Regions from separate parts of the Streptomyces sp. NBC_01635 genome, predicted to be linked through region 4. Evidence: riboswitches for the same ligand, from Rfam matches in the RefSeq annotation. Region 4 holds a riboswitch; each other region holds the start of a gene.

What was found. Region 4 has a riboswitch for cyclic di-AMP ahead of OHB56_RS37000 (peptidoglycan DD-metalloendopeptidase family protein). Riboswitches for the same ligand answer to the same signal wherever they lie in the genome.
Region 1: another riboswitch for cyclic di-AMP. It lies ahead of OHB56_RS30950 (M23 family metallopeptidase); the one in region 4 lies ahead of OHB56_RS37000 (peptidoglycan DD-metalloendopeptidase family protein).
Region 2: another riboswitch for cyclic di-AMP. It lies ahead of OHB56_RS20235 (M23 family metallopeptidase); the one in region 4 lies ahead of OHB56_RS37000 (peptidoglycan DD-metalloendopeptidase family protein).
Region 3: another riboswitch for cyclic di-AMP. It lies ahead of OHB56_RS24870 (transglycosylase SLT domain-containing protein); the one in region 4 lies ahead of OHB56_RS37000 (peptidoglycan DD-metalloendopeptidase family protein).

The regions. Positions count from the first base shown of each region.
Region 1 is NZ_CP109277.1:6,676,839-6,684,429, reverse strand. It holds gene OHB56_RS30965 (GNAT family N-acetyltransferase) at 453-3,362, opposite strand; gene OHB56_RS30960 (HPr family phosphocarrier protein) at 3,573-3,854, shown strand; gene OHB56_RS30955 (GntR family transcriptional regulator) at 4,069-4,791, opposite strand; gene OHB56_RS30950 (M23 family metallopeptidase) at 5,047-5,820, opposite strand; cyclic di-AMP (ydaO/yuaA leader) riboswitch at 5,833-5,995, opposite strand; gene OHB56_RS30945 (pitrilysin family protein) at 6,253-7,591, opposite strand, start outside.
Region 2 is NZ_CP109277.1:4,352,645-4,360,235, reverse strand. It holds gene OHB56_RS20260 (HAMP domain-containing sensor histidine kinase) at 1-721, shown strand, start outside; gene OHB56_RS20255 (response regulator transcription factor) at 718-1,416, shown strand; gene OHB56_RS20250 (cation:proton antiporter) at 1,558-2,883, opposite strand; gene OHB56_RS20245 (dihydrofolate reductase family protein) at 3,372-4,505, shown strand; tRNA gene OHB56_RS20240 (tRNA-Met) at 4,571-4,644, shown strand; cyclic di-AMP (ydaO/yuaA leader) riboswitch at 5,011-5,167, shown strand; gene OHB56_RS20235 (M23 family metallopeptidase) at 5,179-6,213, shown strand; gene OHB56_RS20230 (PrsW family intramembrane metalloprotease) at 6,310-7,591, opposite strand, start outside.
Region 3 is NZ_CP109277.1:5,317,563-5,325,153, forward strand. It holds gene OHB56_RS24845 (glycosyl hydrolase) at 1-993, shown strand, start outside; gene OHB56_RS24850 (polysaccharide deacetylase family protein) at 1,100-1,855, opposite strand; gene OHB56_RS24855 (glycosyltransferase) at 1,972-3,357, opposite strand; gene OHB56_RS24860 (GNAT family N-acetyltransferase) at 3,458-4,528, opposite strand; gene OHB56_RS24865 (HAD family hydrolase) at 4,792-5,661, shown strand; gene OHB56_RS24870 (transglycosylase SLT domain-containing protein) at 5,742-6,227, opposite strand; cyclic di-AMP (ydaO/yuaA leader) riboswitch at 6,233-6,395, opposite strand; gene OHB56_RS24875 (polyprenyl synthetase family protein) at 7,039-7,591, shown strand, end outside.
Region 4 is NZ_CP109277.1:8,006,216-8,013,806, forward strand. It holds gene OHB56_RS36980 (aspartate aminotransferase family protein) at 1-737, shown strand, start outside; gene OHB56_RS36985 (XRE family transcriptional regulator) at 823-1,446, shown strand; gene OHB56_RS36990 (DUF6126 family protein) at 1,443-1,565, shown strand; gene OHB56_RS36995 (tyrosine-protein phosphatase) at 1,641-2,438, opposite strand; cyclic di-AMP (ydaO/yuaA leader) riboswitch at 2,958-3,123, shown strand; gene OHB56_RS37000 (peptidoglycan DD-metalloendopeptidase family protein) at 3,127-4,092, shown strand; gene OHB56_RS37005 (SGNH/GDSL hydrolase family protein) at 4,406-5,191, shown strand; gene OHB56_RS37010 (MBL fold metallo-hydrolase) at 5,527-6,753, shown strand; gene OHB56_RS37015 (ATP-binding protein) at 7,486-7,591, shown strand, end outside.

The sequences.
Region 1 (7,591 bases), 1.3 Mb from region 4:
AGCAGGGGGAGCCGTCGGGCGGGGCACCGCCGCGCCGGACGCGAGGCCCGCCACGCGGCTCCGCTCGGGGCGCGGCGAGCCGCACGGGCCCCGGCCTCGCGCTCAGCCGATCGGTGCAGAGCAGGGCGGAAGGAGCGGCGGAAGGACCGGCAAGGGCTTCGGCACCCCGGGACCGGTGCGGGCGATGTGCCGGACGAGGGGGGAGCCGATCCCGTCGGCGTCGAGGGCCCCGAGGTGCATGCCGTTCTCTCCGTTCATCGGGCGGGCCGGTCCGGTCGTACCCGTACAGCGGCCCGAAGGCCGTCCCGGGCGGGAAGCCGTCGCGGCCGGCGGGCCGGTCCCGTGCCTGCGGCAGGTGCCGCTGCCGGCCGGAAGCACGGGTAGCCCGCTCGACGCACCGTCAAACACACGGCGACCTGCCGTGTTGAAACGCCCAGGGGGTCACGCCGCTCTCAGTACGCCGGGAGGGTCCGGGGGCCGAGGTCGTCACGGACGGGGGGCGGGGCCAGGCGTACGGAGGCGCTGAGGACGCTCACCCCGTGGGTGGCGACGACGACCGGCTCCAGGCCGACCGCGACGACCTCGGGATGGTCGTCGACCAGCCGCGACACCCGCAGCAGCAGCTCCTCCAGAGCGGGGGTGTCGACGGGGGCCGAGCCGCGCCAGCCGAACAGGAGGGGTGCGGTCCGGATCGACCTCACCAGGGAGGCCGCCTCCCGGTCGGTGACCGGGATCAGCCGGTGCGCCATGTCCCCGAGCAGCTGCGACGGGGCACCGGCGAGCCCGAAGGAGAGCGCGGCTCCGGCGGCGGGATCGATCACCGCGCGAACAATGGTGTCGACACCGCGCGGTGCCATCCGCTGCACGACGGGGCTCAGTTCCTCGGGCGTGCCGAGCTGCTCCGTCAGCTCGGCGTAGGCCCGGCGCAGTTGCTCCTCGTCCGCCAGGTCCAGCCGTACGCCGCCCAGGTCGGCGCGGTGCCTCAGGTGCGGGGCGGTCACCTTGAGGGCCACGGGCCGGCCGAGGGTGCGGGCGGCCTCGACGGCGGCGTCGGCGGTGGGCGCGGGGAGGGCGCGGTGGACGTGGATGCCGTAGGCGCCGAGCAGCGCGCGGGTCTCCTCGGTGCCGAGGGTGAGGCTCTCCCCGCGCGTGAGCTGCGCGTCGATGAGGGCGGCGGCGCTCCGCTCGTCGATGTCCTCGTACCCGGGCACCTTGCCGGGGTCGGCGGCGTCCCGTCGCCACTGGGCATAGGCGACGGAGTGGGCGAGGGCCCGGACCGCGCGCTCGGCGGCGGGGTAGGCGGGGATGAGGTGGGCGTCCTCGGGGAGGCTCACGGGGGTGAGCGGGGCGGACGGGACGGCCGGACCCTGTGGAGTGGCCCGCGTCGACGCGGTGACCGGCGTCGTCGCGGTGGGCGGGCGCCTGCCGTCGGGCGGGGCGGGGTGCGTGGCCTGCGTTTCCGGGCGGGCCGGGGCCGGCTGCGGGGCCGTGCTGGCCGCCGCCGACAGGGCCTCGGCCAGGCCGCCGAGTTCCACGTGGACGACCAGGACCGGCTTGGACGGGGTCGCGGCGGCGGCCGAACGCAGCGCCCCGGCGAGTGCCGCGTCGTCGGTGGGCGGCTCTCCCAGCGCCGGAATCGCGGTCACCACCACGGCGTCGCAGGTGTCGTCGGCCAGTGCCCGGGACAGCGCCGCGTGGAAGTCCGCCGCCGACGCCCCGGTGGTGAGGTCCAGCGGGCGGTGCGGGCGCAGCCCTTCGGCGAGGCAGGCGTCGTAGGTGAGCAGCCCCAGGGACTCGGAGTTGCCCAGGATCGCCACCCGGGGTCCGGACGGCAGCGGCTGCCGGGCGAGCAGCAGACCCGCGTCGACCAGTTCCGTGATGGTGTCCACCCGGATCACCCCGGCCTGCCGCAGCAGCGCGGAGACGGTGGCGTGGGGCAGGCGCGTCGCGCGCACGGCGTGCCCGCGGGGTCCGGAGCCGTGACGGGCGCCCTGGACCACGACCAGGGGCTTCACCGCCGCGGTACGGCGGGCGAGGCGGGTGAACTTGCGGGGGTTGCCGATGGACTCCAGGTACATCAGGGCGACATCGGTGTCCGGGTCGTCGTACCAGTACTGCATGACGTCGTTGCCGGAGACGTCGGCCCGGTTGCCGGAAGACACGAAGGTGGACACGCCCGTGACACCGGTGACTCCCCCGCCGCGCCGGTGCAGCCGTGACAGCAGGGCGATGCCGATGGCTCCGGACTGGGCGAACAGGCCGATGCGGCCGGGCCGCGGCATCCGCGGCGCGAGCGAGGCGTTCAGGCGTACCTCCGGGGAGGTGTTGATGACGCCGAACGCGTTCGGTCCGATGATCCGCATGCCGTACGAGCGGGCCTGGCGGACGAGGGCGCGCTGGCGCTCGCGGCCGTCGGGGCCCGCCTCGGCGTACCCGGCGGACACGACGACGATCCCCTGCACTCCGTGTTCGCCGCATTCGGCCACGGTCTCGGGGACGTCGTCGGCGGGCACCGCGACGACGGCGAGGTCGACCGGGCCGTCGATGTCCCGCACCGAGCGGTGGGCGGGCACCCCGGCGGCTCCGTCGAGTTCCTTCCGATCCGGCGGGAGGGCCTTGTTCACGGCGTACAGGCGGCCGGTGAATCCGGCGTCCCGGATGTTGTCGAGGAGGCTGCGGCCCACGCCGCCGGGCGTGCGGCCGGCGCCGATGACGGCGACCGAGCCCGGGGCGAGCAGCCGCTGCACCGAGCGGGCCTCGGCGCGCTGCTCGCGCGCCTGCTGCACGGCCAGGGAACGGTCGGTGGGTTCGAGGCCGAACTCGAGGCGGACGACGCCGTCCTCGAAGCTGCGCTTCTGGGTGTACCCGGCGTCCGTGAACACCTTGATCATCTTGCTGTTGGCCGGCAGCACCTCGGCGGCGAACCGGCGGATGCCGCGCTCCCGGGCGACAGCGGCGATGTGCTCGAGCAGGGCGGAGGCGATGCCCCGGCCCTGGTGGGCGTCCTGCACGAGGAAGGCGACCTCTGCCTCGTCGGCCGGCGACGACGCGGGCGCTCCGTCGGGGCCGATCCGGTCGTAGCGTACGGTGGCGATGAACTCACCGCCCACGGTGGCCGCGAGTCCCACCCGGTCCACGAAGTCGTGGTGCGTGAAGCGGTGCACGTCCTTGGCGGACAGGCGGGGGTAGGGCGCGAAGAAGCGGTAGTACTTCGACTCGTCCGACACCTGCTCGTAGAAGCTGACCAGACGCTCGGCGTCGTCGACGGTGATGGGGCGTACGCGCGCGGTGCCTCCGTCGCGCAGCACCACGTCGGCCTCCCAGTGGGCGGGATACTCATGCCGGTCCGAGGAGGTCTGCATGGCCCCCAGAGTACGGCTCGCGTACGGTGACGGCGCGAGGCAGTCCGTGGGGCACGGGCCGGACCGAGGCCGCGGTCGGGTGCCGACGGGAGCGTGAGCGGGTGCCGCTCCCGGCACCGCTTCCGGGGCCGCTCCCGGGGCCGCTCCCCGGCATGGTTCGCCATATGGGAAACTGGTCTAGACAACCTGAACTCCGAAGGGCAGCAACACATGGCTGAGCGCCGCGTCAACGTCGGCTGGGCCGAGGGCCTCCACGCCCGCCCCGCCTCCATCTTCGTCCGATCCGCCACGGCCACCGGCGTTCCGGTGACGATCGCCAAGGCCGGCGGCAACCCCGTCAACGCGGCCTCCATGCTGGCCGTTCTGGGCCTGGGCGCCCAGGGCGGCGAGGAGATCGTCCTCGCTTCCGACGCCGAGGGGGCCGACGCCGCCCTGGACCGACTGGCGAAGCTGGTCTCCGAGGGTCTCGAGGAGCTCCCCGAGACCGTCTGATTTCTGCGCCCGAGCCGGCGCCGCTCTCGCGGAACCGGTTGCGCGCCGTCCGGTTTCCTCAATGGATGGTTACGGTTCTCTGTGGCTCACAGATACCGGCCCGCACCACCGAAAGGCCTGCCCGAATATCGCCGGGCGGGCCTTTCTCTTTCCCTTTTCGAGCACAGCAAGAAATGCCCTGGAAGCGCGCTCCCTTTTGTATACGGCACCCGCGTTAAGAGCGCAGGCTCGGCGTGTTTACGGGATGTTGCGAGTCCCTCACGCCCTCCGCGCGGGCCGTCCGGTCCGCGCGCTCGGCCCCGCCAGCCCCGGCGGTGAAGCGCAGACGGTGGGCGGCGGCGGCACGCTCGGTGTGCAGCGCCATGACCGCACGCGCGCGCTCACCGTCCCCGCGCACCACGGCGTCCACGACCGCGCCGTGCTCCGCCCAGCACTCCACGGGGTCCCTCGTCCCCCGCACCTCGTACATCCAGCCGATCTTGTGCCGGAGCCGGATCAGCGTCGACGTCAGCGCCGGGCTGCCGGACGCCTGGGCGAGCGTCTCGTGGAACCAGCCGCCCAGGGAGCGCAGGTCGTCGCTGTGGCCCTGGCGGGCCCGCCCCTGACCCAGCCGGACCAGGCCGCGCAGCACCTTCAGGTGGGCCTCGGTGCGGCGCTGCGCGGCGCGGGAGGCTCCGAGCGGCTCCAGCAGCAGCCGCATCTCCAGCAGGTCGGCGGCCTCCTGCTCGGTGGGTTCCGCGACGCACGCGCCCGCGTGGCGCCGGGTCACCACGAAGCCCTCGGCCTCCAGGGTGCGCAGGGCCTCCCGGACGGGGACGCGCGAGACGCCGTAGCGGCGGGCGAGGAGTTCCTCGGTGAGCCGGCCGCCACGCTCGTAGACACCCGAGACGATGTCGTCCCGGATCGCCGTGCACACCGAGTGCGCCGGAATACGCATGACCGACCTCCGAATTAATCCCCGCATAACGTCAACGGGCGACGCCTGTTCCGTGACTCTATTGCAACGCGCGGGAATTTCCGACGGCGAGCCGGAAATCATGTTCGTTTTTGGACAACGGGCGGTCCGCCGGAAACCTCGAAAGCCCCGGCCCGCAGAGCGGTCCGGGGCCATTCCACGGAAAGCGGACACCCGCGGTGTCAGGGGATCCCGCGGACGTCGAGGCGCATACGGAGGCCGGGGGTACGTGCCCGGTCAGAGGTTCGCGCCGTGCGCGCGGAGGTACGCGACGGGGTCGATGTCGGAGCCGTACTCGGCGGTGGTGCGGGCCTCGAAGTGCAGATGCGCGCCGGTGACGTTGCCGGTGGCGCCGGAGACGCCGATCTGCTGTCCCGGGGTGACCTGCTGACCCACCGAGACACCGACGGACGACAGGTGGCCGTACTGGGTGTACGTGCCGTCGTGCATCTTGATCACGACGTGGTTGCCGTAGGCGCCGCCCCAGCCGGCCTCGACGACGGTGCCCATGCCGACCGAGAGCACGGGGGTGCCGCTCGCGGCGTGGAAGTCGACACCGGTGTGGCTGCCGGAGGACCAGACGGCGCCGCCGGACAGGTAACCGGTCGAGACGTAGGAGCCCGCGATCGGGGACACGAAGGTGTTGAGACGCTTGCGCTCGGCCTCCCGCGCTGCGCGTTCCTCGACTTCGCGGGCCTGCTCGGCCTCCTCGGCCGCCCTCTCCCGGGCAGCTTCCTCGGCGGCTTCGCGGGCGGCGGCCTGGGCCGCCTCGCGCGCGGCCTCGTGCTGGGCGGCCGCCTGGGCGTCGATCTGGGCGGCGACCTCGTCACCCAGGGTGATCACGGGGGTGAGGCCGGTCTGTTCCGCGAGGGGTTCGGCGGCGAGCGCCGGAGCCGCGAGGGAGCCGATGACACCGGTGGTGGTGAGGGCCGCGACGCCCGCCACCTTGGCGGTGCCGCGATGCACGCGGCCGGGACGGCGGTGCTTCCCGGGGGCGCGGGTGAACGCCATGTACAGGGTGGTCCTTTCCTTCCCTCTCGCCTACCGGGTTAGCTGACGGGTTCGGAGCAGGAAGGTCTCCTACGGGCCCCCTCGCGACACGCGCGGGCGTCCGATTCACCCCAGGGACGGTTGGGTCCCCGGCTCCCCCGGCTCGCGCCGTAGGGGGACTCGGCGATGACTGTCCGGTGCCGCGGGTGCGGCGCACTGCCCGACGAACAGACCGCATGAAGCTAAGCGGGACGCGTTTCGATTCCCAAACGAATCCCGGCTTTTGTAGCGCATCCCACAGGGCAGACAGGCGCCTCCCACCCCAATTCGGGCATAAGCGGGCCCTGGTGACTTTCACGTCACCAGGGCCACGCGCAGGTGCGCTCCACCGGGTGTCCGCGGGGCCCTCGCAGCAGACTGCCCCCAGCGGCGTTCCGATCGCTGACAGGCCGTCTACTCGGCGGCCACCACGGCGACTTCACCGATGCCGAGCGCCTCGACGGGCTCCTTGATCTTCGCCGCGTCGCCGACCAGCACGGTCACGAGACGGTCCACCGGGAAGGCGTTCACCACCGCCGCGGTCGCCTCCACGGTGCCGGTGGCGGCGAGCCGCCGGTACAGCTCGGCCTGGTAGTCGTCGGGCAGGTGCTGCTCCACCTGGTCGGCCAGGGTGCCGGCGACGGCTGCGGCGGTCTCGTACTTGAGCGGCGCCACACCCACCAGGTTCTGCACGGCGACGTCGCGTTCGGCGTCGGTGAGGCCCTCCGCGGCGAGGGTGCGCAGCACCGTCCACAGGTCCTGCAGGGCGGGCCCGGTGTTCGGGGTGTCGACGGATCCGCTGATGGCGAGCAGCGACGCGCCGGTGCCGTCCGGGGCGGACCTCAGAACCTGGGCGAACGACCGTACGCCGTAGGTGTAGCCCTTCTCCTCGCGCAGGACGCGGTCCAGCCGGGAGGTGAGGGTGCCGCCGAGGCAGTAGGCGCCGAGCACCTGCGCGGCCCACACACGGTCGTGCCGGTCCGCTCCGACGCGGCCGATGAGCAGCTGCGTCTGCACGGCGCCGGGGCGGTCCACGATCACGACCCGGCCGGTGTCGTCGGCGACGACCGGCGGAACGGGCCGCGGCTGGGCGGCCGATCCGGTCCAGGCGCCGAGGGTGTCGCCGAGCAGCTCGTCCAGGTCGGTGCCGGTGAGGTCGCCGACGACCACCGTGGTGGCGGTCGCGGGGCGGACGTGCTTCTCGTAGAAGGCTCGTACGGCCGCCGAGTCGATGACCGCGACCGTCTCCTCGCTGCCCTGGCGCGGGCGGGACATGCGCGACGTCGCCGGGAACAGCTCCTTGGAGAGTTCCTTGGCGGCGCGGCGGGAGGGGTTGGCCAGCTCGTGCGGGATCTCGTCGAGGCGGTTGCGGACGAGGCGCTCGATCTCGCTGTCGGCGAAGGCGGGCGCCCTGAGGGCGTCGGCGAGCAGCCCGAGTGCCTTGGCCAGCCGTGAGGCCGGCACCTCGAGGCTCAGACGGATGCCGGGGTGGTCGGCGTAGGCGTCCAGGGTGGCGCCGCAGCGCTCGAGCTCGGCGGCGAACTCCTCGGCGGAGTGCTTGTCGGTGCCCTCGGAGAACGCCCGCGCGGTGATCGTGGCGACACCGTCGAGCCCGGCCGGCTCAGCCTCCAGGGGCGCGTCGAGCAGCACCTCGACAGCGACGATCTGCTGGCCGGGACGGTGGCAGCGCAGCACCGTCAGACCGTTGCCGAGGGTGGTGCGCTCGGGGGCCGGGAAGGCCCAGGGCCGGGCC
Region 2 (7,591 bases), 3.7 Mb from region 4:
GTACAACACGATGCTCGACCGGCTCGAGGACGAACGCGCCACGAGCAGTGCCCGCGCCCTGTCCGCGCAGGAGGACGAACGCCGCCGGATCGCCCAGGAACTGCACGACGAGGTCGGCCAGAGCCTCACCGCCGTCCTGCTCCAGCTCAAGAGGGTCGCCGACCACTCCCCGCCGGAGCTGCGGGAGGAACTGAGCCTGGTGCAGGAGACCACCCGGGGCAGCCTGGACGAGATCCGGCGCATCGCCCGCCGGCTGCGCCCAGGGGTCCTGGACGAACTCGGCCTGGCCAGCGCCCTCAAGGCACTCACCGCCGAGTTCGGCGGCCCCGGCCTGACGGTGCAGCACCGCCTCGCCCCCGACCTTCCCGAGCTGGGCCCGGAGGCCGAACTGGTCCTCTACCGGGTGGCCCAGGAGGGGCTCACCAACATCGCCCGGCACGCGAACGCCCGCCGCGCGGAGGTCTCCCTGCGCCGCACCCCCTCCGGAGTGGAACTGCGCGTCCAGGACGACGGCCGGGGCATCGGCGCCGCCTCCGAGGGCGCCGGCATCCTCGGGATGCGTGAGCGGGCCCTGCTCGTCGGCGCCGACCTCGACGTGGGCCCGGCCGCCGACGGCGGGACCCGGGTGCGCCTCGCCGTCCCCGTTCCCGTGCGGGGCCCCGCGCCCGTGCGGACCCCGCCGCCCGTGACCACCGTCCCCGACCGGAAACACCGAACATGACCGAGCCCGGCCCCACCAGCACCCCCACCGGCACCGAGAGCGGCGGCGCCCTGACGCGCATCCTCCTCGCCGACGACCACGCGCTGGTCCGCCGAGGAGTACGTCTCATCCTCGACGGCGAACCGGACCTGACCGTCGTCGCCGAGGCCGACAACGGCGCCGAAGCCCTCGAACAGGCCCGTATCCACGAACCGGACCTGGCCATCCTCGACATCGCCATGCCCCGCCTGACCGGCCTCCAGGCGGCCCGTGAGCTCTCGCGCACCCTGCCGCAGACGCGGATCCTCATTCTGACCATGTACGACAACGAGCAGTTCTTCTTCGAGGCGCTGGGCGCCGGCGCCTCCGGTTACGTGCTCAAGTCCGTCGCCGACCGCGACCTGGTGGAGGCCTGCCGGGCCACCATGCGCGGCGAACCGTTCCTCTACCCGGGCGCCGTCAACGCCCTCATCCGCAACTACCTCGAACTCGCCCGGGACGGCCGGAACCTGCCCGCGAAGGCCATCACCGACCGCGAGGAGGAGATCCTCAAGCTGGTCGCCGAGGGGAACACCTCGCAGCAGATCGCCGACCTCCTCGTCATCAGCCCCAAGACCGTGGAGCGCCACCGCGCGAACCTGCTGGCCAAGCTCGACCTGAAGGACCGGCTGGAACTCACCCGGTACGCCATCCGGGTGGGACTGATCGAACCCTGACTGCCCCTGACCGGCTCTCACCGAAGTCTGATCGAGCGTCAGTTTCCATGCTGCTGGCAGGCGTTCCCCGTGTAGGCGTTCCCCGTGCAGGCGTTTCCCGTGCAGCCGTTCTCCGTGGGGCCGATGCCCGCTGCTGTGCGGCTAGCGCTCGGCGTCGGCGGGCTCCCGGTCGGGCACGGGCCCGGCGTCCAGGCTTCCGTCGGGCCCCGCGTCCAGATCCGGGGGGAGCCCCGTGCCCGATGAGGGTCCGGTGTCCGGGTCGGTTCCGGTGTCCCGGGACGAGCCGCGGTCGGGCAGCCGGGCCTGGACGGCGCGCAGGGCACGCGCGAGCAGAGGGGACTGCTTGGCGAGCACCGGACCGAGCACGGCGAGGACGAGGACGTATCCGGCGATGAACGGCGTGAGCCGGTCGTCGAGCCCCGCGCCGGTGGCCATGGCGGCCAGGATCAGCGCGAACTCGCCGCGGGAGACGAGCGTGGTGGCGATGTCGGCCGCGATGTCGACGCCGTACCGGTACAGGCGGGCCACCAGGAGGCCCGCGATCAGGTTCATCGCGAGGGTGAGCGCCACCGCGACGGCCACCGGACCCGCGACGGAGGCGATGTCCCCCGGGTCGATGGCCAGCCCGAAGGCGAAGAAGAAGATCGCCGCGAAGGCGTCCCTCAGGGGGTGCACCAGAGTGCGGATCCGGGGCGCCGCGGGGGTACCGGCCACGATCAGACCGACCATGAACGCACCGATGGCGTCGACGACCCCGAGCACCTCGGAGACTCCCGCGACGAGGATCGAGGTCCCGAGGAAGGTGACGACCAGCAGCTCGTTGTCGCGTACGGCCATGATCCGGCCGAACAGCCGGGTTCCGTAGCGGGCGGCGACGGCGAGCACCATCAGGAAGCCGAACGCCTTGGAGGCCTGGAGAGCCATGTCCCCGAGGCCCTGGGCGCCACTGAGGACGGGCTGCAGGGCTGCGAGGTACAGCGCGAGGAAGATGTCCTCGACGACGGTGACACCGAGGATGAGGCGGGTCTCGGGCCGGCTGATGTGGCCCAGCTCGATGAGGATCTTCGTGACGATCGCGGAGGACGAGATGCCGAGCACCCCGGCGAGCACCAGGGCCTCCCGCGCTCCCCAGCCGAGGGCGAACCCGAACCCCAGCCCCGCGCCGACGTTGAGCGCCAGGTAGATGCCACCGGCGCTGAGGAGCTGTTTGCCGCCCCGTCTCAGGTCGTCGAGGTGGAACTCCAGGCCGAGGTAGAAGAGCAGCAGGACGAGACCGAGCGCCGACAGCATCGAGAAGTCGTGCGCGTCCTCGACCAGGACCAGGCCGGGCGTGTGCGGGCCGAGCAGAATGCCGGCGAGCATGAACAGCGGGATCGTCGGCAGTCCGATCCAGCTGCCGAGACGGGCCAGGAACGCCGCGGCGAGGAACGCGCCGCCCATGGCGAGCAGGGTGTCGGCATGTCCCACGGGTCACCACCTTCCACAGCACGGGAACGGAGGGGGGACTGATCGACTGACCCGAGTGGGGAACGCTCCTTCGTGTCGGTGGGGGTTCCCCGCCATACGGGGCCGCGGCCGGTGCACCCACGGGTCCCGAGGGGTTACGGCCTGTGCGTCCCGGGACCGCGGCCCGGGGGTTTCTCCACGCTCACATCCGACCCCCGGCACTCGCCATCCGTGACACCACCCAAACGAGATGGCGGACGACACCCACGGGGCATGGGGGAAGGTCCCTCGTCGCGGGCCGGCGCCGGATGCGGCGGAGCCACCGCGCGTTTCCACGCCGTACGGTTCGCGCCGTACGGTTTCGCGCCACGTGGCGGTGGCACACCGTACGGCTTCCCTCCGCAGGGGGACACACCGGGTGCAAGACTCTCTTCGCCCGACCCAGCCCGCCCCAGCCCAGTTCTGGCTCTGCCCAGCCCGGCCCGCCGTCCCCGTCAGGAGCACCGTCGATGCCTCACCCGTACGTCCTGCTGTCCGCCGCCGTCTCGCTCGACGGGTATCTCGACGACACCGGCCCCGAACGGCTGCTGCTCTCCGGCCCGGAGGACTTCGACCGGGTCGACGAGGTGCGGGCGTCGGTCGACGCGATCCTGATCGGCGCCGGCACGATCCGCGCCGACAACCCCCGGCTGCTGGTCAACGCGCCCGAGCGGCGTGCCGCCCGGGTCGCCGAGGGCCGCCCCGCATACCCGCTGAAGGTCACCGTCAGCGGCTCGGGCGACCTGGACCCGGCGGCACACTTCTGGCACACCGGCGGCGCGAAGGTCCTCTGCACGACCGACAAGGGCGCCGAACGCGCCCGCGCGCACGGCATCGCCGCCGACATCGTGCCGCTCGGCGCCGAGCTCGACTGGCGGCGGCTCCTGACGCACCTGTACGACGCGTACGGCGTCCGGCGGCTCATGGTCGAGGGCGGTGGCCTGATCCACACCCAACTCCTCACCCAGGGGCTCGCCGACGAGCTCCAGCTGGTCCTCGCCCCGCTCTTCGTCGGCGACCCGGACGCCGCCCGCCTCTTCGGCCCCGGCGCCTACCAGGGCGGTCGGCTGCGGCTGTTGGAGACCCGCCCCATCGGTGACGTCGTCCTCATGCGCTACGAGCCCACCGCCCCCGGCACCGGCCCGCTCCCCGTAGCCGCCGACCACCACTGGCTGGCCCTCGCCTGTGAACTCGCGGACCGGTGCCCGCCCTCGGAGACGGCGTTCAGCGTGGGCGCGGTGGTCGTGGCGGCCGACGGCACCGAACTGGCGCGCGGCCACTCCCGGGAGGGCGGCGACCCGGTGGTGCACGCCGAGGAGGCCGCCCTCGCCAAGATCGACCCCGCGGACCCGCGGCTCGCGACCGCCACCGTGTACTCCAGCCTGGAACCCTGTGCCCGCCGCACCTCCCGTCCGGTGCCCTGCGCCCGGCTGATCCTGGACGCGGGGGTACGGCGGGTGGTCACCGCGTGGCGGGAGCCGGACACCTTCGTGGCGGGCGCCGACGGCAGTGGGGCGCTGGCCGCGGAGGGAGCCACCGTCGTCGTCCTGCCGGAGCACAAGGAGGCCGCCGAGGCGCCGAACCGCCATCTGACCGGCCGGTGACGGAGGGGCGGGGATCATGTGTGTGCGGAGTGCCCTGCGCATGCCGTATGCTGGTTACACAACGACGCGGGGTGGAGCAGCTCGGTAGCTCGCTGGGCTCATAACCCAGAGGTCGCAGGTTCAAATCCTGTCCCCGCTACTGAAGGCCGAGGGCCGGAACCCGAAAGGGTTCCGGCCCTCGGTCGTTCCCGTTCCCGCTTCTGTTCCCGTTCCCGTCCTCCGGCCCGTCTTCCGGCGGAGGTTTCGAGAACGCGCTCTCCGGGCCCTCCCCGCCGATATCACGCCGGGTGATCGGGCCGCCCCGCTGCGCATAACAACTGATGTACTGTCAGATGCGGTGTGACGAATGAGGGAGAGTCAACTCGCCCGTTTTGAGGCGGTCGTGATGCTTAAGTCCGTGCGGGAATCGTTAACGATCAAGAGGAACGGCTTGGAATAAGAGCCCTCCGTCTATTAACGTTCGATAACGCAGCGCGGTCGTCCCAGCCGTCACACGAGTCGGCTCCGTGCGCACGCGCCGAATCCCGCAAGGGAACCGGGGAACCAACATTTTGGGGTGAATCGCGTAGATGCCCCCGTGGAGACACGGACGGTTACGCGCGTAGGAGACCTTCCTGCTCCGAACCCGTCAGCTAACCCGGTAGGCGAGAAGGAAGGAAAGGAGTGCGCCCACGTGGCGTCGAACCGGCCTGCCCCCGAGGCCCCCTTCATGCCGAGCCAGCGCGACAGCGACACCTTCGGCTACGGCAGCATCCGCACCGACGAGGGCCCCTTCGAGGAGTGGAACCCCACTGCGGAGTCCCTTCCTCCCGTGCGCGGCCGGCATCGCGTCGGCAAGCAGCGCGGCGGAGGCCTCGCCCGTAGCTCCACCGTCCTGGGCGTCGGTGTCATAGCCGCGGTCGCCGGTGGCGGCATGGCCAGCGCCCAGACCGGCAAGCCGCCGGTCTCGATCTCGATGCCGGACCTTCCCTCCGTCGGTTCCCTCATCTCCGACGAGGAAACCCCCCAGGGTTCCGCCACCCCGCTCAGCAGCATCGGCACGGTCGCCGACGAGGTCGAGCAGGGCAGCACCTCCGACGCCGGCGAGGTGCTGCGCGCCCGGATCATGGCTCAGGTCGAGCAGCAGCAGAGCCAGGCCGAGGACAAGGCCGCCGCCGAAGCCGCCGCGAAGGCGGAGAAGGAGGCCAAGGAGCAGGCCGCCGCCGCGAAGAAGGAGGCGGAGGAGCAGGCCGCCGCCGCGAAGAAGGAGGCGGAGGAGGAGGCCGCGAAGAAGGCCGAGGCCGAGCGTCTCGCCGAGCTGGCCACGCAGTACGCGCTGCCGACCTCCTCGTACACCATCTCCTCGACCTTCGGTCAGGCCGGCGCCTACTGGTCCTCCGGCCAGCACACCGGCCTGGACTTCGCCGCCCCCACGGGCACGCTGATCAAGGCGGTCCACACCGGCACGATCACCTCCGCCGGCTGGGACGGCTCCTACGGCTACAAGACCGTGCTGACCCTCGACGACGGCACCGAGATCTGGTACGCCCACCAGTCCTCCATCAACGTCAGCGTCGGTCAGCAGGTCAACACCGGCGACGTGATCGGCCGCGTCGGCTCCACCGGCAACTCCACCGGTGCCCACCTCCACCTGGAGGTCCACACCGGTGGCGCCGGCTCGGGCATCGACCCGCTGGCCTGGCTCCAGTCGAAGGGCCTCACCGTCTGAGAACCCGGCCCCGGCCGGTCTTCGCGCGCTCTCGCAGCCACAGCCCCGGCAGTCCTGACGACGACCCCCCGACGTCAGGACTGCCGGTTCGGCGTTTCAGGGGCGGTACGGGTATGCGTACGGGTTCGGCCCGGACGCCGGGTACCCGGGGTGCGCGAAGTGCGCGGGGTCCACGGCGCCGTACCTCCCGTACGGCCCGTATCTCCCGTACGGCCCGTACCCCTCGTACGCCCAGGGCGAGCCGTACGGGCCGTACACCGGCCAGGGCGGGACGGGCGGTGCGGTGACCCGGGCCGCGTGTTCCAGGGCCGGGCGGGCCGTGTCGCGGCGCCGCCACAGTTCCCGCAGCAGCTCGTGCTCCCGCGCGGCGAAGTCCGTACCCACGCCGCCGCGGCGCCCCCGGCGCCGCAGGAACGCCAGCGCCGTCGCGTACGCCCCGTACTGCGCCACCGCTCGGGACGCGGCCCGGCCGCCGTGCCCGCGCGCGTACCGCCGGGCGACGCGCCGGGCCCGCATCGAGCCGAGCGCGTAGGGCTGGGCCGGGGTCAGCCAGCCGGCCCTGACGTAGGAGGGCAGCTCCTCCCGTACGGTCCGCAGCCCGCGCTGCCGGGTCCACACCACCAGCCAGGTCAGCAGGCCGAACGACGGCACCATGAACGCCGCGTACACGGCGAAGAAGCCGTACTCGCCGAGGGTCGAGGAGACGTTCCACAGCGCGTGCAGGCCCATCGCGAGCAGCAGGCCGCCGAGCGGGAGCAGGAAGCGCACCGGGCGCCGCCGCCCGGTGGCGAGCGCGGCCGCCCCGAAGCCGATGCCGGTGAGGGCCGTGAAGAGCGGGTGCGCGAACGGCGCCATGACGACGCGGACGAAGAACGTCGCCGCGGTGACGGAGGAGACGCCGCTGCCGCCGGTGAGCTGGTCGGTGCCGAGGTAGAGGATGTTCTCGGTGAAGGCGAAACCGGTGGCGGTGATCCCGGCCAGCACCACGCCGTCGAGGATCGTGGTGAAGTCGCGTCTGCGGAACAGGAAGACCAGCAGGACGGCGGCGGCCTTCGCGGACTCCTCCACGACCGGGGCTATCACGGTCGCGCCGAGCGTGTCCGCGCGGGACGGGTCGGCGGTCTCCGTCGCTATCCACCGCGTGGCGAAGCTGTTGGCGACGATCGCCATGAGCGCGGCGGCGCCGGCACCCCAGGCGAACGAGAAGACGAGATTGCGCCACGGGCCGGGCGCGACCCGGTCCAGCCAGCGGAACGCGGCGACGAGCAGCGGCACCGGCAGGACGGCGAGGCCGAGGCCGACCAGGAAACCCTCCGTACCGGTCTGCTCGCGGACCAGACCCAGGATGACCAGACCCGAAAGCGCGAGGAGGGCCGCC
Region 3 (7,591 bases), 2.7 Mb from region 4:
GTCCTGGTCGCCGTACTCGCGCTGCGGAACACCTCGGAGACCTCCGGGACGGACGAGCAGTGCCGGCCCACGGAGCTGCTCGAACCCCCCTGCGGCGCCTGGTTCGGAGCCTTCGTGCCGCACGAACGGGCCAACCTGGAGGAGAAGGTGAGGGACTACGAGGAGAAGGTGGGCCGCAAGCTCGACATCGTCTACACGTACCACGACATGTCCCTGCCCGAAGGAGACCGCAGAGAAGGGCAGTTGCTGAGCCCGGAGGAGCAGCGGGTCGGGGAGGACCGCATGCTGCTGCTGTCCTGGGAGAGCAAGTGGTGGGGCGGCACGAAGGGGCAGCAGCCGAGGTGGGCGGCGATAGCCGCCGGTGACCTGGACACGACCGTGATCGACGTCCAGGCGCAGCGCATCAAGGACTACGGGCAGCGCACGGGGAAGAAGGTCTTCCTCTCCTTCGACCTCGAAATGGACACGCGCACCCCGGCCAACGGCACCCCGGCCCAGTACGTGCGGGCGTACCGGCACCTCCACGACCGGTTCCGGGAACTCGGCGTGGACAACGTGGTGTGGACCTGGATCATCACCGGCTACCTGAACCACGGAGACCTGTTCAAGGACATGTATCCGGGGGACGAGTACGTCGACTGGATCGGCTACAACCAGTACAACTACTACCGCTGCCACAAGACGGAGTGGCTGACCTTCGAGCAGACCCAGACGGCCACGCACGAGTGGATACGCGAGAACATCTCCGCCGACAAGCCGCTGATGCTCTCCGAGTTCGGCAGCGCGGTCGATTCCACCCGGCCGGAACGACAGGCCGAGTGGTACGCACAGGTGCCGTCCGTGCTGAAAGGGCTGGAGGGCGTCAAGGCCGCGCTCCAGTGGAACTACCGAGACCCCGGGCCGCACTGCGACCTGGCCGTGGCCGACGAGGCGGCGTGGGAGAGCCTGCGCGAGGTGGCGGCCGACCCGTATCTGAACCAGCCGGCGAAGTGACCGGGCGGGCGACCACGACCGCCCGCCCGTCCACTCGATCCGTCCGACCTGCCGGATCAGCCCGCGAACCGGCCCGCGATTCAGCCCGCGAACTCCGGGCCGCGATTCAGCCCGCGAACTCCGGGCCGCGGATCGCTGCACGGGTGTGCCGGTACCAGCGCCAGGCGATCGTCCTCGGGCCGTCGCGGTAGGGGGCGACACGGGCGCCGTCGCCCGCCAGCCAGGCCCTGACGTCGGCGACGGTGTGGCTGCGGCGGACGATGAGCCGGGCGATGCGGTAGCGCTCGTCCCGCTCCGAGCTCAGCGCGTGCCGCACCGCGGTCGCCGTCTCGTACCCGGCACGGGACGCCATGGCCCTCACCCGGGGGCTGTTGTAGCCGTGCGGGTAGGCGAGATGGGGGACCGGATGACCGAGGGCGTCCTCCAGCACGGCTTTGGAGTCGAACAGTTCGGTGCGCAGTCGTTTCCCGGTCAGCGTGTCCAGTTGGGCGTGGCTGACCGTATGGCTGCCGATCTCCATGCCGGAACGCTCCAGCTCCGTCACCCGGTCCAGGGTCATCATCGGCGCCGGCGGGAGCAGGCTGCGGCCGCCCGGCGTGATGGCGCCGGTGGTGAGGTACGCGGTGGCCGGCAGGGAGCGCCGGGCCAGGAGGTCGGCGGTGGGACCGGGCAGGTCGGCGAAGCCGTCGTCGAAGGTGAGGAGCACCGGCCGGGGCGGAAGGGGCGCCCGCCCGGTGAGATGGCCGGCGAGGGTGCTGATGGTGACGGGGGTGCGGCCGCTGTCCTCGAGGGCGTCGAGATGCGCCGCGAACTCCTTCGGCGTGACGGTGAACTCGGCGATCCAGCCGGGCGGGTCGTCCATCACGGCGTGGTAGAGGAACACCGGGATGGCCGGACGCCTCGCGCCCTCCCCGCCGCCCTCGTCACCTGAGCCGTCCCCGGCTCTTCGCAGCGACGGATCCTGCGAGGACGACGCCGTCATCGCGCACCCCCGGCCGTCCGCCCGCCGGAGGGCTTCTTCCCCGTCGTGCCGTCCGCCGCCCGCCGGGCCCGCAGATAGCCGACGGGGCCGTACAGCATCCCCCTGCGCTGCAGCCGTGAGAGGCGGCGCGGCCAGGGATGGGTGGTGCGGGTGTCGTGGTCGCCCGGAGCGGCTGAGCCGGCCCCGGAGCCCTCGGTGTCCCCGGTCTCCCGTACGGCGGTGAGGCCGCGGGCGTGGGACAGGCCGCGGGGCAGCCGGGCGAGGAACGCGGGCAGCAGCGCGGGCCGGTTGACCAGGACCGCCGTGAGGTAGGCGGTGAGGCCGGCGCCGTAGCCGAACGCCTGGGTCTCCAGGTCGGCCCAGGTCTCCCGGTGGTGGTGCCAGACCAGCGCCCGGGGCGTGTAGTGGAGCCGGTGCCCCTGGGCGAGGACCCGGACGAACCCGTACAGGTCGTCGCCGCCCCGGGCGGGCGTCCCGGCGCCGGTGGCCGGATCGAAACCGCCGACCGCGCGCAGCACCTCCGTGCGGAACGCCATGTTCGCCCCGGAGCCGAACCGGCCCGCGGTGAAGGGGAACAGCGGTTCGTCGCGGGGCGGGTTCCGCGGGTCGTACGTCGTCGGCGTGAACCCCTTCGCGAAGCCGCCGTGGCTCTCCAGCAGGACCTGGGCCGGGGTGCGCAGCCGGGCGGGCAGGATCAGGCCGGTGGCACAGCCGAGTTCCGGGTCGGCGGCGAAGGGCGCGGTCAGCTCGGTGAGCCAGCGGGCGTCGGCGACGACGTCGTCGTCGGTGAACGCGGTCACCTCGCCCCGGGCGTGGGCGAGCCCGGTGTTGTGCGCGGTCGCGAGCCCGGGGACCGGCTCGCACACGTACCGCACGCGCTCCCCGTACTTCCGGTGCACCAGGTCGTGTGTCCCGTCCGTCACGGGCGCGTTGTCGACGACGACGATCTCGAAGTGTGGATGGTCCTGCGCGAGGAGCGAGTCGAGGGCGCGGGCGAGCTGTCCGGCCCGCTCCCGGGTGGCCACGACGACCGAGGTGAAGGGCGGCGGCGCGGTGGTCCCCCCGGCCGCCTCCGCCGTGTCGGGACCTTGCCCCTGCGCCTGAACCTGCGCCTGCGCCTGAACCTGCGTCTGCGCCTGCCGTGCGAGCGACGCCAGGACCGTCGTCGGATCGCCCCCCTCCGGGACCCTTCCCAGCAGTGTTCCCACCGGCAGGCCGTCTCTCCTGACCAGCAGGAACACCTCGCCGTGCGTCACCGGTGGACTGCCCGGACCGGGTCTCAGGGCGGCTTCCTCACCGCTCAGGTCCAGTTCGGCGACCTGAACCGCGCCGACGTCCAGGAACCGCCGTATCTCCTCCTGCGTACGTGCTGTGCGGGACATGAGCCCTCCCCTCCTCACGAACGGTTGAACCATCGAACGGTTGTCACGAGCGGTCGTCGCCGTCCCCAGCGGTTCTCGCGGTCTCGCGGCCGGGAACCGCTCACGGCCGGCGCAGCCGGGCCGCCCCCTTCAAGGTCCGCGACGCCAGCGAGGCGAGACGCGGCCGGGCGACGACGAAACCGTGCGCGCGGCGGGCGGGCTCGCGGCGCAGCAGCTGAAGCGCGGCGCCCAGACCCGGACGCGTCGCCTCTCCCTCGTAGACGGCGCGTTCGCCCGTCTTCAACGAGTCCTTGTACTCGGCCGGGCCGCGGCCCATGTCGAGCAGGCCGATGCCCTCGCCGGCCGCCGCCTCGGCCATCCGCAGATGCAGTACGAGCCCCGGCGAGAACTTCGCGAACTCCGGGTCGTACGCCGGGAACCAGCAGGCCAGCACCGAGGCCGAGCGCAGACCGAAGTGGGCCGCTACGGGACGGTCCCCGGCGTACAGGACGGACAGCGTGCCCGTGCACTCCGGAGCCCGGGTCCCGGCCAGGCGGCCCACGAGCCGGGTGATCCACTCCTGCGCGAACCGGTCGCGGCGCCCGGTCCTGCGGTACTGCGCCGACTTCCACCCGATGAGCGCGCGGAGCGCGGCCGGTTCGCGTTCGTCGAACACGAACCGCACCGGTCCGGCCTGGCGGCCGAGCCGGCGCTCCTTGGCCAGGGTGGTCTTCAGGAACTTCGGCGACTGGCCGCGCAGTACGGACTCGTAGGTCTCGTAGCCCTTCTCCACGTCGATGACGAAGGTGGCGTGCTCCTCGGCCGCGTGCGGGACGAACAGGGCCTGGTCCGCCTCCAGGTTGTCGAAGGCGAAGCTCGACACCGAACAGGCACGGAGCAGTTCACCGGCCTCCAGCGCCAGACCCGGACGCAGCACGGCGCCCTGGCAGTCCGAGACGCCGAGCCCGATCGCCCGGCCCTGCCCCAACGCGCCCCGCTCGTAGGGCAGGAACCCGGCCGGTTCGGCGGACGCCCCCTCGTACAGCACCGCCACCCGGGCCCCGGGCCGCACTCTGGACACGGCGGCGGCGAACTCCGGTTCCATGAAAGGGCTGCGCGGTGCCTCCGTCGCGGCACGCAACTCACGCCACCGTTCCCGCTCCCCCTCGCCGAGCTCCTCGAGCCTCAGCACACGTGTGCGTCCACTGCTCACCTGACCCCCCGATCAAGTCCCCCCTGGACACTTGGAAGGTACCGCCCAAGACCACAAGGGCGGTAGGTAGCGGAGCATGTTGTTGCCAAGTGGTACAGAGGCCGCGGATGGTGCCCCGGGCGCGGCACCTCGGGCGAAGCAGGGGGAGCCGGTCCGGACGGAACCGGCGGGACGGGGTGAGACGGGCCGGGCGGGGCCGGGCGTGGTGAGTCGGGCGGGCGCGGTATCCGTATTCTCTGATCATGGCCGCACCCCCCGATTGCTCGCTCATCGCCACCGACCTGGACGGGACGCTGCTGCGCGGCGACGACACCCTCTCCGACCGCTCCCTCGCCGCGCTGGCGCTGGCGGCGCGGGCCGGTGCCCGGCACCTCGTGGTGACGGGGCGCCCGGCGCCCCGAGTGCGGCCGCTCCTGGACGACCTGGGCGCCACCGGGCTCGCGGTCTGCGGACAGGGCGCGCAGGTGTACGACGCCGGCGCGGACCGGCTGCTGTGGTCGGTCACCCTGGACCGGGAACTGGCGGAGACCGCGCTCGGCAAGATCGAGGCCGAGGTCGGGGAGCTGTACGCCGCGGTCGACCAGGACGGGGTGGACGGACTCACCCTGATCGAACCGGGCTATCTGATGCCGCACCCGACGCTGCCCGCCGTGCGGGTCGAACGACGGGACGATCTGTGGGTCCGGCCGATCAGCAAGGTGCTGCTGCGCCATCCCCACCTGACCGACGACGAGTTGGCGGCGACGGCCCGTTCGGCGGTCGGCTCGCTGGCCACGGTCACCATGTCGGGTCCGGGCACCGTGGAACTCCAGCCGTGCGGTGTGACCAAGGCGACCGGTCTCGCACTGGCCGCCGAGCACCTGGGGCTGGAACCCGGGCGGACCGTCGCCTTCGGCGACATGCCCAACGACATCCCGATGTTCGACTGGGCGGCCCACGGGGTCGCCATGGCCAACGCGCACCCCGAGCTCAAGGCGGTGGCCGACGAGGTCACCACGTCGAACGAGGACGACGGGGTGGCCGTCGTCCTCGAGCGGTTGTTCGGCGGAGCGGAACCGTACGTGCCCCCACACGTCCTGCCCCGCCCCAGGTCCGGGAGGGTGCCCCGGTAGGCCTCGGTGCCGCCGGTGTGGCCGGTGCCCCCGGCGTTCCGGTGTCCCGGCGTCCCGAGGGGCCCGAGGGGCCGGGCGTCTCAGTAGGCGCCGAAGACGTTGTCGATGGAGCCGTAGCGGTCCGCCGCGTAGTTGCAGGCCGCCGTGATGTTCGCGACCGGGTCGAACGGGTCGAAGGTCGTGCCGGGTACGTGGTACGCCCGGAAGGTCGGGTCGATGACCTGCAGCAGGCCCTTCGACGGGGTGCCGGCCTTGGCGTTGGAGTCCCACAGGTTGATGGCCTGCGGGTTGCCGGACGACTCGCGCAGGATGTTGCGGTGGATGGAGTCGTAGCTGCCGGGGATGCCGTGCTGCGCCATGACGGTCAGCGACTCGCGGATCCAGCCGTCGAGGTTGTCCGGGTACGCGGTCACGGTGCCGGCGGCGGACGTCGTGGCAGCGGCGGGCGCGGCGGAGGCGGCGGTGGCGCCGAACAGTGGGAGGGCGACCGCCGCGACACCGGCGACGGCGACGGAGCGGACGAGGCGGGAGCGGCCGAAGCGGCGGGGCAGACCGGATGCGGTCATGTCTGTGTTCCTCTCCTACGCCTGCGAGGTGAGCTGTCGGGTTCGGGCGGGAGAGTGCCCGGCCGTGCCCCTGCGGGCATGGCTTCACCCCGAGCCGTTCCGGGTGCGAACCGGTCCGGCGGCTTACCTGGGTCCCCCGCTCCTGCCGTGAGTGGGTTCATCGATGGGTGGCGCGGGCGGTGGCAGGATTCGGCGTCCGCCCGACAGGCCGGGAACGTATGCGAGTGCACTTGTCGGGAACAAGTGCGCCCGTCACAGAACGCGCTGCTTGATCTTGTATCGGGGTGTTTGCGGCACTTGGCCCTTTGCGGGCGCCAAGGGTCAACTCGCTTTCGGGGCAAGGGGAAACGTCGACGGGCGCGAGGGGTGAGCGCACCGAGGGGTACGTGACTCACTTCACTGGCCGCACCGCGCGTTCACATTTGCCACCAGGAGGGATGTACTTGGTAATTGCGGCAAATCGGGCGCCTGGGCGGGCAGGATGGTCTGCGTGCCGGATCGCGCGCCGGATCACGTGCCGGATCGTGGTTCGGGTGTGCCCCGGGAGTGGATTCCGGGGGTGGGTCGTCATGCCCGAAAGGCGTTGAATATCCTTTGTTGTCAACTGATCAGAAAAGATCGGATTGTGATCCGATATTGGAGGGTGCCGTGAGACGCCGTGCACGCGTGCGCAGGTGAGTCCGGGGAATGTGGGTGCTGGCGGTGATCGAAACATGACCGGATACGCTGACTCGAGTGATGTCAGCGACCTATCGACAAACTGTGCAAGACGTCTAAGCGCCAGTGGACACCAGCAGACAGGAGACCCCTCGTGACCGTCGTCGGGCCGTTCGGGCTGAGCGTGCGGGACCAGGCTCTGGAGACCGATGTCCTGGCCGGAATGACGGCTGTCGAGGAAGGGCTGCTCGAGGCCACGAAGAGTGAGGTCCCCTTCATCACCGAGGCCGCCCAGCACCTGGTGCGGGCCGGCGGCAAGCGGTTCCGGCCGCTGCTCGTGATGCTCGCCGCCCAGTTCGGCGACCCCTACGCTCCCGGTGTCGTGCCGTCCGCCGTGGTCGTGGAGCTGACCCACCTGGCCACGCTGTACCACGACGACGTGATGGACGACGCCGCCGTACGGCGCGGGGTGCCCAGCGCCAACACCCGCTGGGGCAACTCCGTCGCGGTCCTCACCGGCGATTTCCTGTTCGCGCGCGCGTCGCACATCCTGGCCGACCTCGGACCGGAGGCCGTACGGGTGCAGGCCGAGGCGTTCGAGCGGTTGGTCACCGGTCAGATCCTGGAGACCGCGGGGCCGCAGGACGGCCGGGACCCGGTCGATCACTACCTGGACGTCCTCGGTGGCAAGACCGGCTCGCTGGTCG
Region 4 (7,591 bases):
CCGGCTATCTGCGCGCCGCCCAGGAACTGCTGCACCGGCACAAGGCGCTGCTGATCGCCGACGAAGTGCAGACCGGACTCGGACGGACCGGCGACTTCTACGCCTACCAGCACGAGGAAGGGGTCGAGCCGGACCTGGTGTGCGTGGCCAAGGCGCTCTCCGGCGGCTATGTGCCGGTGGGGGCCACGCTCGGCAAGGACTGGATCTTCCGGAAGGTCTACTCGTCGATGGACCGGGTGCTGGTCCACTCGGCCAGCTTCGGAGGCAACGCCCAGGCCATGGCCGCGGGCCTCGCGGTGCTGGCGGTGATGGAGAACGAGCAGATCGTCGCGAACGTCCGGGCCACCGGGGAACTGCTGCGGTCCCGGCTCGCGGCCCTCGTCGACACGTACGAGCTGCTCGCCGACGTCCGTGGCCGGGGTCTGATGATCGGCATCGAGTTCGGCCGGCCGCGGTCGCTGAAGCTGCGCGGTCGCTGGGCCATGCTGCAGGCCGCTCGGAAGGGACTCTTCGCACAGATGGTGGTGGTCCCACTGCTGCAGAAGCACAGGATCCTCACCCAGGTCTCCGGCGACCATCTGGAGGTGATCAAGCTGATCCCGCCGCTGATCATCGGCGAGCGGGAGGTGGACCGGTTCGTGGACGCCTTCACCGCGGTCATGGACGATGCCCACGACGGCGGTCTGGTGTGGGAGTTCGGCAGGACACTGGTGAAACAGGCGGTCGCCGACCGGTGAGACCGTGACGTTCCGCAGGCCGGGCGCTTTTTGCCTGTGAGGCAAACGATTTGCCCCACAGGCAAAGATGCGCCTGAATGGAGTCATGAGCTCCCCCGAGGCCGAGCCGTCGGCCGGACCGGCCGCCGCGCTCCCCGCGGTCGCGCCGCAGCTGCGCGCCCTGAGGCGTCGGGCCTCCCTGACGCTGGAGGCCGCCGCCCGCGACGCGGGGCTGTCGCCCGCCCATCTCTCCCGGCTGGAGACCGGGCAGCGCCAGCCCTCGCTGCCGATGCTGCTCTCCCTCGCCCGTATCTACGGTACGACGGTTTCCGAACTGCTCGGTGAGACGACCGCCGACCGCGAGGCGGTGACGCGCGCCGGTGACATGGAGCCGACCTCCGTGGGCGGTTGGACGTACCGGCAGGCCGGTTCCCCCGGGCGCGGGATGCAGGCCCTGCGGGTCCAGGTCCCGTACGGGGCCCAGGGCGACATCGTGCGGGTCCACCCGGGCGAGGAGTGGCTGTACGTCCTCAAGGGGCGGCTGCGGCTGCGCCTCGGGGACGCCCTGCACCGCCTCGCCCCGGGGGACAGCGCGCACTTCGACTCGCTGACCCCGCACCGTATCGCCGCCGAGGACCCCGACGGCGTCGAGCTGCTGTTCGTCCACACCCTGCTGCAGAGCCCCACGGCCGCCCTGTGCCTGGGCCCCACCCAAGGAGATGTGTCATGAAAGACCTGGAGGAGAAGTTTCCCCGCGCCCTGTGGGTGAGGCTGTTCGTCTACGTGGTGGTGGGGCACCTCTTCGCGGGTTTCATCTATCTGCTGTTCGAGCTGGGTGCGAAGCAGTAGTCCCCGGACGGACGCGGCGGGAGCCGAGTGATTCCGTGATCCCCCGGCCGAGCACCTGCTCGGCCGGGGGATCACTCAGTCCAGCATGCGCTCGCGCAGCCGCTCCCGGTTCTCGGGGGTGAGCCCGAGTCCCTGCTCGAGGTAGGGGTCCACCCCGCCCCAGGTCTCCTCGATCGTCTCCAGCGCGGCCGACAGGTACTCGGCGCGGGCGTCGAACAGGGGGTCGAGCAGTTCCATGACCTCGGGGGAGTAGGCCGAGGCGGAGGTGCCGCTGCGGCGCACCTTGTAGCGGCGGTGCGCGGCGCTGGACTTCAGGTAGTCGTCGTAGATCGCGTCCCGTTCCACGCCCAGCGCGAGCAGCGTCACCGCCACCGACAGGCCCGCGCGGTCCTTGCCCGCCGCGCAGTGCATCAGCGCGGGCACACTCTCCTCGGCGAGCGAGAGCAGCACCTGGGAGTGCTCGGCGGTGCGTTGCCTCACCGTCATGCGGTACGAGGCGATCATCCGCTCCGCCCCCTTGCCGCCGGCGAGGATCGAACGGAGCTGGTCCAGGTCCCCGTCGCGGACCATCCTCCAGAACTCGGCGCCGTCGGCCGGGTCGCTCAGCGGCAGGTTCACATTGCGCACGCCGGGCAGTTCGATGTCCCGCCCGTCCAGCTTGTGGTCGGCCGCGTTGCGGAAGTCGAAGACGGTGTGCAGCCCCAGGGAGGACAGGAAGGCGGCGTCCTCCTCCGTGGCGTGCGCGAGATGGCCACTGCGGAACAGCGCCCCGTGCCGCACCCGGCGGCCGTCGACGGTCGGCAGACCGCCCACATCACGGAAATTGCGCACTCCGGTGAGCTCGGGTTCGGTCGACGGGATCTGCTGCGTCACGGGGGCCCCTCTCCCACTCTGCGCCGCCGGCGCGTCGGCGGCGGGCGTCACCCGACGATACGACATGCCGAGCAGGGGCGATGAGGTGGCGACGGGGCCGTCGGAGTGGAGGCAGGGCCGTCCCGGGGAGCCCCGGTGCGGAGCCGCCGGCGCGGACGGACCCGTGCCGCCGGCCTCACGCCCCGACCCGGCCGAACCGTCCAAGGATTCACCTATTGGTACGTTCTGTCCGTTTAAGGAGTTTCGCCATAACGTGCCACCATAGAGGGGGAGATGGGAATGGGGTGGTGAGCATCGTCATAGAGGTGACGATGTGTTGTCGCCATGTTCACGTAATTCCGGCATTTCGCAAGGGGGTTCGGGGGGTGTCGAAAATTCTGGGCGACTCTGGGTGACGGTTTTCAGGGCAATGGATCACGAAAGCACACCTTCGGTCAGAAGATCGTGCTTGTCCCTTTGCGTCTCGGTCGCCTACGTTCGCCATCGATCCGGACGGACGCCTAATCCTGCCGCTGTCCGGAACCTTCACCCTCTGACCCGTATATGGCAGGAGCGGGGGACCCACAGGTACGACTGCCTGTTCCGGTCTCCGGAACGGCTTGGGGTTAAGTCGCGTTCTCGACGCGGCCGGGCATCTCCAGTCCGCACCCGACAGCTCACCTCGTAGGCGCCGGAGAGGAAATTCGTCATGCCCGCAAAGGGTAAGCACCGCCGTCCCAGCGCTTTGCGTTTCACCCGTTCCATCGCCGTCGCCGGGACCGGTGGCGCCGTACTCGCCCTGCCGCTCCTCGGCGCCACCGGAGCGAGCGCCGCCACTCCGCAGGCCGCCCCGGAAAAGGCCGTCCAGTCGTATTCCGTCGCCGGCAAGGCGTCTGACGGCGTGAAGGCGGACGGTGGCAGGAACGGCGAGGTCCGCACGTACATCGTGAAGGGCGGCGACTACCTGGCGAAGATCGCCGAGTCCGAGAACGTCGACGGTGGCTGGAAGCAGCTCTACTCCGACAACCGTGAGGCCGTGGGCGACGACCCGTCGCTCATCCACCCCGGCCTGAAGCTCTCGGTCGACGGCAAGGCCGCCGCGACCAGTGCGCCGAAGAAGCCCTCTTCTTCCGAGACGCCCTCTTCATCTGCTCCGTCGGCTCCGTCCTCCGCGTCGAAGCCGACGACGGCCGGCAAGGCCTCCGGGCAGTCCGCGCCGAAGTCCTCCTCCGGCTCGACCACCGCGAAGCAGGCCGCGACCACCTCCGGTTACAGCTCGCCGGTGCCCGGCGGCGGCCTCGGCACCGCCTACAAGGTGGCCGGCAGCATGTGGTCCAGCGGCTACCACACCGGTGTCGACTTCGCCATTCCGACCGGCACCTCCCTGAAGGCCGTGGGCGCGGGCACCGTCGTCTCCGCCGGCTGGGCCGGCTCGTACGGCAACCAGGTCGTCATCAAGCTGAACGACGGTTACTACGCCCAGTACGCCCACCTGTCCTCGCTCTCCGTCTCGGCCGGCCAGACGGTGAGCGGCGGCCAGCAGGTCGGCCTCTCGGGCTCCACCGGCAACTCGACCGGTCCGCACCTGCACTTCGAGATCCGCACCACGCCGAACTACGGCTCGGACCTGGACCCGGTCTCCTACCTCCGCGGCAAGGGCGTCTCCATCGGCTGACCCCCGAGGCAACCTGCCTGACGCGCCGAAAGGCCGGACCCCGATCCCCGGGTCCGGCCTTTCGTGCGTCCGGTGCGCCCGGTGTGCTCATAAAGGTGGAGGGGTGGGGAATGCCGGGGGTGCCGGGGGTGTTCCGTGCGTCACGTTGCTCGCCGATCAACGTCCCTGCCCGGAGGGCTATTCCGGATTGGCCGATGCTTCGCGAGTGGCTTATCTCACCGTCCGTCAATGCCTTCCTACGGTCGCGTAGGTCACATTCGAAGGTGAATCATGTCCGGTTGTGGCAGACGATTCGAAGAATGACAGCAAGGCAGTGATCGGGTCGTACGTGGCGGTGGGGGACAGCTTCACCGAGGGCGTCGGCGACCCCGGTCCCGACGGGGCATTCGTCGGCTGGGCCGACCGATTCGCGGTGCTTCTCGCCGACCGGCGTCCCGAAGGCGACTTCCGGTACACAAATCTCGCGGTGCGCGGAAAACTGCTCGACCAGATCATGGCCGACCAGCTTCCGCGGGCCGTCGAACTGGCCCCCGCACTGGTTTCCTTCTGTGCGGGCGGCAACGACATCCTGCGTCCCGGCAGTGACCCGGACGAGGTGGCCGAGCGTTTCGAACAGGCGATCGCCGCACTCGTGGCGGTCTCCGGCACGGTTCTGGTGACCACCGGGTTCGACACCCGTGGCGTGCCCGTGCTCAGGCACCTGCGCGGCAAGATCGCCACCTACAACGGGCATGTGCGGGCCGTCGCCGACCGGTACGGCTGCCCGGTGCTCGACCTCTGGTCCCTCAGGAGCATCCAGGACCGCAGGGCCTGGGACACCGACCGGCTGCACCTGTCGCCCGAGGGGCACACGCGCGTGGCGCTCCGCGCGGGACAGGCCCTCGGCCTGGACATCCCGGCCGATCCGGAGCAGGTCTGGCCCCCACTGCCGCCCCGCGGCAACCTCGACGTCCGGCGGGACAACGTCCAATGGGCGCGCGAGTACCTGGTGCCGTGGATAGGGCGCAGGCTGCGGGGGGAGTCGTCGGGGGACCATGTGACGGCGAAGGGCGCGCTGTCCCCGGACGACATCAAGGAGCGCATCGCCTCGGTGGCGTGACGCGGGGTGGCGTGACGCGGGCCGGGAGGGCGCGGGGTGGGGGAGCGCGGGGCGGGGGAGCATGTGCGGGCACGGCCCGTGCCAGGGGTGTCCGCGTTCCCGGTTCGGCGGGCCCGCCCGGACAACTCCTCCTGCTCCGGCCCTCTTCCGGGCCGGCGGGACCCGGACACCGGGACCCGAGCACGCGGGCGAAGGCGGCGACCACCGGCTCCTCCTTCGTCGAGAAGTGAGGGGACACGTGCACGGTTCCGGGGCGCTTTCCGGTCGGTGAGACATCCTGGCGCCGGGCCGGCCACACATAATGGAATGTCTGACCGACTCCACTGGGAGGCATTGTGGCCGGTACCCGTTCCCAGAGCCCCGGGCTCCGTGCGCTACGGCCCGCGGCCTTCGGTGCGGACCCCACCGGTGAGCGCATGGCGCGTATCCGCAGGTCCCCGCACTACCGGGACGGCGTGTTCCAGAACCCCGAAGGCCCCACCCGGCTCCGGCCCCCGGGCTCGTCCCGGGACCTGGCGAAGACCTACTTCGACAAGGACACCCGGTCCCGCCGTGCCCCGCACGGCGCCCTGCCGGTGCATGCCACCACCCTCGCCGACCTGGCCCGCCCGCCCGCCTCCGGGCTGCGCCTGACCTGGATGGGCCACTCCAGTGTGCTCGCGGAGATCGACGGGCGGAGGGTGCTGTTCGACCCCGTGTGGGGCGAGCGCTGCTCCCCGTTCCCCTTCGCCGGCCCGAAGCGGCTGCACCCGGTACCCCTGCCGCTGGCCGCGCTCGGTCCGGTCGACGTCGTCGTGATCTCGCACGACCACTACGACCACCTGGACCTGCCCACCGTCAAGGCGCTCGCCGGCACGGACACGCTGTTCGCCGTACCGCTCGGTGTGGGCGCCCATCTCGAGCACTGGGGCGTCTCCGCCGACCGGCTGCGCGAACTGGACTGGCACGAGGCGACCGGGATCGGCGGACTCACCCTCACCGCCACCCCGGCCCGCCACTTCTGCGGCCGGGGCCTGCGCAACACCCAGCACACCCTGTGGGCCTCATGGGTCGTCGCGGGTGAGGAGCACCGCGTCTACCACAGCGGCGACACCGGCTACTTCGACGGCTTCAAGGACATCGGCGCCACCCACGGCCCCTTCGACGCGACGATGATCCAGATCGGCGCGTACTCGGACTTCTGGCCCCAGGGGCACTCGGACCCGATTCCGGGACCTGGCTCCTGGCCGGAGATCCACATGAATCCCGCAGAGGGTCTCCAGGCCCACCTCGACCTCCAGCAGGGCCGGCCGGGCGGGGTCCTCCTGCCGATCCACTGGGGCACCTTCAACCTGGCACCGCACCCGTGGGCGGAGCCCGGCGAGTGGACGATGGCTGCGGCCGACGCGGTCGGGCAGCCCGCCGCCTTCCCCGTTCCTGGCCTGCCGTTCGAGCCCGCCGGGGAGCTGCCGGCCGAACCGTGGTGGCGGGGTGTGGGACACGTCCCGAGCCGCAAGTGGCCCTTGCCCGACCCCGTCAAGGACTCCTCCCACGAGGGCCTGGACCTGGTGGGGGAGGAATGAGCCTTGGCCTTGATCGCTACGGTGAGTGATATTTTCGCGAGGGGCACGCTGGGCGGAGAGGAGTCCCGAAGGGTCCTCCGGTAGGGCGGCCGGGCGGAAGGACGAGGGCCGGGGAGCTTTGAGCTCCCCGGCCCTCGGTGTTTCCCGATGACCGCCTCTGACCAGGTCGGATCGAGTGGTGACTGTTCTTTGACGAGTGAGTGACGGGTTTATCGGTCTGTCGTACGAAGCCTCATACCAGAGCGGGACGCCGTCCGTGTGAGTTTGTCAACTGACCACCGCACGTGATGCGGTGGTGACTACGGTGAGTGTCGGTCGGGTGACGCATGGCCGACGCCCTCGGTCTTTCGAGGCGCCCCCGACCGGTACGGCGACACCACGACGACACCCGTCGCTCGGCGCATCGCGCCACGGGGTCGCGCCCATCAGATCGGATCAGGGAGCGGGGACCGGTACGTGCAGGCAGAAGGCGGACGAGGGAGAGGACGGGGTGACACACCCCGCCGCTCGGGCCCGGCCGGCGCCTCGGGCGTGACCAGCGGGTCGCCGGCAGCCGCGGCTGCCCCGGGCGGGCCGTCGGCCGGGGCACGCGCGGGTGCCGACAACGGGCGTCCGCCCGCCGCGCGCGGCGACGAGCCGCGCGGAGCACGGAACCGGTCCCGCGCGCCCGGCGGCCGCGGCCCCACGCGGTCCCCCGGCACCCAGGACCGACGGACCAGTTCGAGGACACCCATGCCCGATCTCCGCGCTCCCGCCGGTCCGCCCTCCCGCACCGACCGGCGGGAGGGCGGACGGCACGGGCGCCCACCCGCCCGGCCCGCCCTCGCGTACCCCGAGG